2 regions of the Saccharopolyspora sp. NPDC003752 genome follow, and region 2 is predicted to be linked to the other one. Evidence: riboswitches for the same ligand, from Rfam matches in the RefSeq annotation. Region 2 holds a riboswitch; the other holds the start of a gene.

Region 1 (3,395 bases), on a different contig from region 2:
GTAGCGGCCGCGGCCGATCCACTGCATGGCGAGCTTGAAGCCCTGGCCGACCTCGCCGAGCACGTTGTGCTCCGGGACCCGCACGTTGTCGAACACCAGCGCGGCGGGCTGCCGCTCCCACGGGCCCATGATGTCGATCGGCTCGGACTTCCAGCCCGCGTCGCGGTCGGCCAGGAAGCAGGTGACGCCGCCGCCTGCGCCCTTCTCCCGGTCGGTGACGGCGAAGACCATCACGAAGTCGGCGTCGATGCCGCCGGTGATGAAGGTCTTCTCGCCGTTGATGACCCACTCGTCGCCGTCCTTGACGGCGGTGGTGCGCAGGTTCTTGGCGTCCGAGCCGGCGCCGGGCTCGGTGATCGCGAAGCACGACTTGCGGGTGCCCTCGATCGTCGGGAGCAGGTAGCGCTCCTTCTGGTCGTCGTTGGCGTAGTACAGGATGTTGTCGGCGTAGCCGCCGAAGCGGAACGGCACGAAGGTGCGGCCGAGCTCGACCTCGATGAGCGCCGTCATCACCGCCGACAGGCCCATGCCGCCGTACTCCTCGGGCGTCTGCACGCCCCAGAACCCGGCCTGCTTCGCCTTGTCCTGCAGTTCCCGCTGCTCGTCCTTGGTCAGGCCGCGTTCCCCGGCGCGCTCGCGGCGCAGCACCTCCTGTTCCAGCGGCACCAGTTCGCGCTGGACGAAGTTGCGCACCCAGTCGCGGATGTCGCGTTCTGTGTCGGACAGCGAGAAGTCGACCATCGCCGGATCCTTTCCTGCGGCCAGCTAACTAACGTCGTTAGTTTTGTGGCAGCCTAAGGCGGTCCCGGCGAGCGCCGCAAGGGATCCGACGAGGAGAAGACGTGCCCAGACCGACCACCCCCCGGCTGTCGCCGGAACGCATCCGGCGGATCGGCCTGGAGATCATCGACGCCGACGGCCTCGAAGCGCTGTCCATGCGGCGGCTGGCCGAACGGCTCGGCGTCCGCGCGGCGTCGCTGTACAACCACGTGTCGACCAAGGACGAGCTGCTGCACGAGATCGCCGACGACGTGATGGCCGCGGTCGACGTCTCCGGCTTCGACGCGGACTGGACGACCGGCCTGCGCACCTGGGCGCGCTCCTACCGGGCCGCCCTGATCGCCCACCCGAACCTGGTCCCGTTCCTGGCCTACGGCCCGGCCCGCCGGGAGAACGCGCTGCGCCGGGCAGACGCGGTGCACGGCGGCCTGACCAGGGCGGGCTGGCCGCAGCGCTACGCCACGATGATCGGCGCCTCGACGAAGTACCTGGTGGTGGGCTCGGCGATGGGCTCCTTCAGCGGCGGCTTCCCGGACGACGCGGCGCTCTACGGCGACCGCTTCCCGCACCTGAACAAGGCCCACCTGCTCCGCGAGCACGCGGCGGAGATCGACGCCGACAGCTTCGAGCTGGCCCTGGCCGCCCTGGTCGACGGCCTGGAGAAGCAGTACGGCGAGCTCCCCGCCTGAGATCACTCACCCGCCCGGTTGACGTGGGTCACGCCGGTTCGTAGCGTCGGCGTTCACACAACCGAATACCGCGCCCACGACGTCGTGCGGGAGAGACTCCGGCCCGTTCCGGGACCGGAGCGCCGAAGGAGCAATTCTCCCCAGCAAACTCTCAGGCACCGGCACCGCACGGCACCAGGCGAACACGGAGAAAAGCAGAAGCGCCCGCTTCTCGCCCACGGTGCAAGCCGCCCCCTCGCGGGCGGCGAAACTCTCAGGCCAATGACTCCGGGGAGACCGCCCGACCAGCGCAAGCCCGCGCAGGTCGAGGTCGAGGCATCCCCGATAAGGTTGGGCTCAGTGAGCTGACCGGCCCTCGACTGCCGACCGGCGCCCACCAGGAGGAGTCTCACCATGTCGTCGCCACGACAGACGCCCTTGCACCACGTGCACGAAGCCCTCGGGGCGACGTTCACCGAATTCGCCGGCTGGCGGATGCCGCTGCGCTACTCGGGCGACACCGCCGAGCACAACGCGGTGCGCACCGGCGCCGGCCTGTTCGACCTGACCCACATGGGTGAGATCCGGATCAGCGGGCCGCAGGCCGCCGAGGCGCTGGACTACGCGCTGGTCGCCAACGCGTCCGCGATCAAGCCCGGCCGCGCCCGCTACACGATGATCTGCAACGCCGCCGGCGGCGTGCTCGACGACCTGATCGTCTACCGGCTCGGCGACGAGGAGTTCCTGGTGGTGGCCAACGCGGCGAACGCCGCCGTGGTCTCCGCCGAGCTGGCCGAGCGCATCGGCGGCTTCGACGCCGAGCACCAGGACGTCTCCGATGACTACGCGCTGATCGCGGTGCAGGGCCCGAACGCGGTCGCGATCCTCGCGCCGCTGACCGACACCGACCTCGCCGAGGTCAAGTACTACGCGGGCTACCGCAGCCGGGTCGCGGGCAAGGACGTGCTGCTGGCGCGCACCGGTTACACCGGCGAGGACGGCTTCGAGCTGTTCACCGAGCCCGGCGACGCCGAGGCGGTCTGGCAGGCGCTGACCTCCTCCGGCGCCGAGCACGGCCTGCAGCCCGCCGGGTTGTCCTGCCGCGACACGCTGCGGCTGGAGGCCGGCATGCCGCTGTACGGCAACGAGCTGTCCGCCGAGCTCACGCCCTTCCACGCCAACCTCGGCCGGGTGGTCAAGCTGGACAAGGCCGGCGACTTCGTCGGCAAGGACGCGCTGGCCGCCGCGGCCGAGAAGCCCACCGAGCGCACGCTGGTCGGCTTGAGCACCGAGCAGCGCCGGGCGCCCCGGCACGGCTACCGCGTGCTGGACGCCGACGGCGCCGAGATCGGCGTCGTGACCAGCGGCGCCCCCTCCCCGACGCTCGGCCACCCGATCGGGATGGCCTACGTGGACCGCGACCACAGCGAACCCGGCACGCAGCTGCAGGTCGACATCCGCGGCAAGGCCGTCGCGGTGCAGGTCGTCGAGCTGCCGTTCTACCGCCGCAATGCCTGAAGAGAAATACACAGGAGGCAACACCATGTCGACACCGGACCTGTTCAACGACCAGCTGGCCGCGGTGGACCCCGAGGTGGCGGCGGCGGTCGGCGCCGAACTCAACCGCCAGCAGAGCACGCTGGAGATGATCGCCTCGGAGAACTTCGCACCGCAGGCCGTCCTCGAGGCGCAGGGCTCGGTGCTGACGAACAAGTACGCCGAGGGCTACCCGGGCCGGCGCTACTACGGCGGCTGCGAGCACGTCGACGTCATCGAGCAGCTGGCCATCGACCGGGTCAAGGAGCTCTTCGGCGCGTCCTTCGCCAACGTGCAGCCGCACTCGGGCGCGCAGGCCAACGCGGCTGCGATGTTCGCGCTGCTCAAGCCGGGTGACACGATCATGGGCCTGGACCTGGCGCACGGCGGTCACCTGACCCACGGCATGCG
Region 2 (3,395 bases):
TCGGCGCCCGGCACGAACCGCATGTAGTAGTGCAGCACCGCGGGGACGATCCCGGCCGCGCCGTTGGTCGGCGCGGTCACCACGCGCCCGCCGGCCGCGTTCTCCTCGTTCACCGCGAGCGCGAAGAGCGTCACCCACTCCAGCGCATCGTCGTGCTCGGTCAGCGAAGCGGCCAGCTCCGCCGCCCGTCGCCGGACCTTGAGCCCGCCGGGCAGTTCGCCGGAGTTCCGGCATCCGTTGTCCACGCATTCGCGCATGACCTGCCAGATGCCCAGCAGCTCCTTGTGCACGGCGTCCTCGCCGCGCCAGGACAGCTCGTTGGCCAGCATGACGCCGCTGATCGGCAGCCCGGACTCCTCGGTGCGGGCGAGCAGTTCCGCGCCGGTCCGGAACGGGTACCGCACCGGGGTCGCGTCGGGCTTGATCCGATCGGTGCCGGTGGCGTCCTCGTCGACGACAAAACCGCCGCCGACCGAGTAGTAGACCGCGCTCTCCAGCTCGACCCCGTCGGTGCCGGTCGCGGTGAACCGCATGCCGTTGGGGTGCAGCGGCAGCGACTTGCGCCGGTGCATCACCAGGTCGCGGTCCACGGTGAACCGGATCTCCTGCACGCCGTCGAGCCGCAGCCGCCCGGTCTCCCGGATCTCGGCGACCCGGCCCTCCACCGCCGCCGGGTCGACGGTCTCCGGGCTGTGCCCCTCGAGACCGAGCAGCACCGCCTTCGGGCTGCCGTGCCCGTGCCCGGTCGCGCCGAGCGACCCGAACAGTTCCGCCTTGATCCGCTTGACCTGCGGCAACCGGCCCTCGCCGTGCAACCGCTGCACGAACAGCCGGGCCGCGCGCATCGGGCCGACCGTGTGCGAACTGGAGGGCCCGATACCGACCGAGAACAGGTCGAAGACGCTGATCGCCATTGACCGTCTCCTCCCCTCGCCTATTCCCCGCTACTCCGCGATCACCGCGGCGTACTGCTCGGCGGTGAGCAGGGCACCGGTGTCGGAGGTGCGCACCTCCAGCAGCCAGCCCTCGCCGTAGGGCTCGGAGTTGACCAGCGCCGGATCGTCCACGACGGACTCGTTGATCGCCACGACCTCGCCGGTGACCGGCGCGAACAGGTCGCTGACGGACTTCGTGGACTCCAGCTCGCCGCAGGCCTGGCCCGCCTCGATCTGCTCCCCCACCTCGGGCAGTTGCACGAAGACGATGTCGCCGAGCGCGTCCGCGGCGTGCTGGGTGATGCCGATCCGGACCAGCTCGTCGCGGTCCTCGATCCACTCGTGCTCTTCGGTGTAGCGCAGGTTCGCAGGCAGGGACATGTCGGGAGGCTCCAAGGCTTTCGGGGGCAGGGATGCCCGGGGCTGGGCCTCCCCCTCTGTTTCGGAACCTGAGAGCTTCGCCGCGGTTTCTCGCGGCTTGCACCGTGGGTGGAGCGTCACGGATGACGCGCGCTTTCCAGAGTTGCCTCGCCCGAACGGTCATGGGTGCCTGAGAGTTTGTGGGGAGTCTTGCTCCTTCGGCGCCCTGACGGCTCGGTGTGAGCCCTCAAGGTCTCTCCCGCACGGGGTCGACGGCCGGTATGCGATTGTCGATGTGCTCAGCAACGATAAACGGGCCAGCCCTGGTGTCAATGCCCTCCCCCACCTGACTGGCAGCGGCCCGAAGCACTCAGGAGGCCGGTGATGCTGGACATCCGGGCGCTGGTCGAACGGGTCGGCCCCACGCTGCTGCGCACAGTGGTCAGCCCGGAGCCGACGGTCTGCGTGGGAGACGTCGTCATCGCCGAACCCGATGAGCCGCCGACCGCGGCGGGCGGCGACCTCGTGCTGGGCGTGGCAGTCGCGGATCGCGAGCAGGCGAAGCGGCTGGCGAGGGCCTGCGGCGCGCAGGGCGCGGCAGCGGTGCTGCTCAAGCCGCCGATCTCGGTGGACGACGCGGTGGCCGCGGCGGCCGAGGAAGCCGGGGTGGCCCTGGTGGAAGTCCGGCCGGGTACCGGTTGGGCGCAGTTGGTGTGGCTGATCCGGGCGGCGCTGGGCGGGACCGGCATCGAGGAGGCCGACGCGCGCGGCACCGGGGTCGGCGACCTGTTCCGCCTCGCCGACGCGGTCGCCGACGTGGTGGACGCGCCGGTCACGATCGAGGACGCGCACTCCCAGGTCCTGGCCTACTCCGCCCGGCAGGACCTGACCGACCCGGCGCGGGTGTCGACCATCATGGGCCGGAAGCAGCCCGACGAGGTGCTCGCCAAGTTCCGGGCCCGCGGCACGTTCCGCCAGCTCAGCAAGGGCAGTTCGGCGATCTTCGTGCCCGCCCAGCAGGACGGCACCCTGCCCCGCCTGGTGGTGCCGATCCGGATGGGCGGCGAGCTGCTCGGTTCGATGTGGGCCGTGGTGCCCGGCGAGGTCTCCGAGGAGCGGTCCACCGCGTTCGCCGACACCGCCCCGCTGGTCGCGCTGCAACTGCTGCGGTGGCGGGCGGTGGCGGACGCGGAGCGCCGCCGGTCCGCCGAGCAGGTGCGGCTGCTGCTGGAGGGGGGCGAGGGCTGGCGGGTGGCCGTGAACGAGCTGGCGGTGCCCAACGAGGCGCATCGGGTCGTCGCGATCGAAATGCCGTCGTCCGCCGGGCCAGCGGAGGGGCACCGGCTGGCGATGTGGGAGTGGATCACGCGCGGGATCGGACGGCGCCCGCTGGTCACCGAGATCGGCACCATGCTCTACGCCCTGGTGCCGGACCGGGCGGGCGCGGGCGGCTGGCCGGACCTGCGGGAAGCGCTCGTGTCCCACGACGCTTCGCCGCGCCCGCTGATCGCGGTGGGCAATGCGGTGGCGGTCGCCGACCTCCCCCAGTCGCGCGCGCAGGCCGAGGAGCTGGTCGGCCTGCTGCGCACCGGCCAGTTACGCGACCGGGTGGCGGTGTACGAGGACAACTGGCCCCTGGTGGTGCTCAGCCGGATGGCCGGCGCGTCGACCGACGCGGGCGTCGGCTCCCTGGGCCCGCTGCCGGTGCTGCGCGAGCACGACCGAACGCAGGGCACCGAATACCTGGCAACCCTCCACGCGTGGCTGCGCCACCCGGGCGACCCGCGGCAGGCGAGCCGGGAGCTGCGCGTGCACCCGAACACCTTCCGCTACCGGATGAAGCGGCTCACCCAACTCGTGGACATCGACCTGGAGAACCCCAACGTCCGCGCGGCGCTGTTCGTGCAACTGCTCGCCGACCGCTGGGCCCAGCACGGCTGACAGCAAGGGAACTTTCCTGTCACCCCGCCCCCGCCGAGCCGCGCCCCCGGCGGCTGCGAGCGAGGGAACCTTCCTGTCATCACCACGCCCGTGACGCACCCCCGGTGACGTGTGAAAGGGAACCTTCCTGCCACCGCATGACAGGAAAGTTCCCTTGCT

What was found. Region 2 has a riboswitch for glycine ahead of gcvH (glycine cleavage system protein GcvH). Riboswitches for the same ligand answer to the same signal wherever they lie in the genome.
Region 1: another riboswitch for glycine. It lies ahead of gcvT (glycine cleavage system aminomethyltransferase GcvT); the one in region 2 lies ahead of gcvH (glycine cleavage system protein GcvH).

What each region holds. Positions count from the first base shown of each region.
Region 1 covers NZ_JBSGJZ010000030.1:93,613-97,007, forward strand. Annotated here, with positions in the region: gene ACWEV3_RS31305 (acyl-CoA dehydrogenase family protein) at 1-741, opposite strand, end outside; gene ACWEV3_RS31310 (TetR/AcrR family transcriptional regulator) at 843-1,469, shown strand; glycine riboswitch at 1,547-1,646, shown strand; glycine riboswitch at 1,647-1,747, shown strand; gene gcvT (glycine cleavage system aminomethyltransferase GcvT) at 1,863-2,966, shown strand; gene glyA (serine hydroxymethyltransferase) at 2,992-3,395, shown strand, end outside.
Region 2 covers NZ_JBSGJZ010000024.1:76,465-79,859, forward strand. Annotated here, with positions in the region: gene ACWEV3_RS27630 (L-serine ammonia-lyase) at 1-914, opposite strand, end outside; gene gcvH (glycine cleavage system protein GcvH) at 945-1,316, opposite strand; glycine riboswitch at 1,363-1,462, opposite strand; glycine riboswitch at 1,463-1,567, opposite strand; gene ACWEV3_RS27640 (PucR family transcriptional regulator) at 1,680-3,236, shown strand.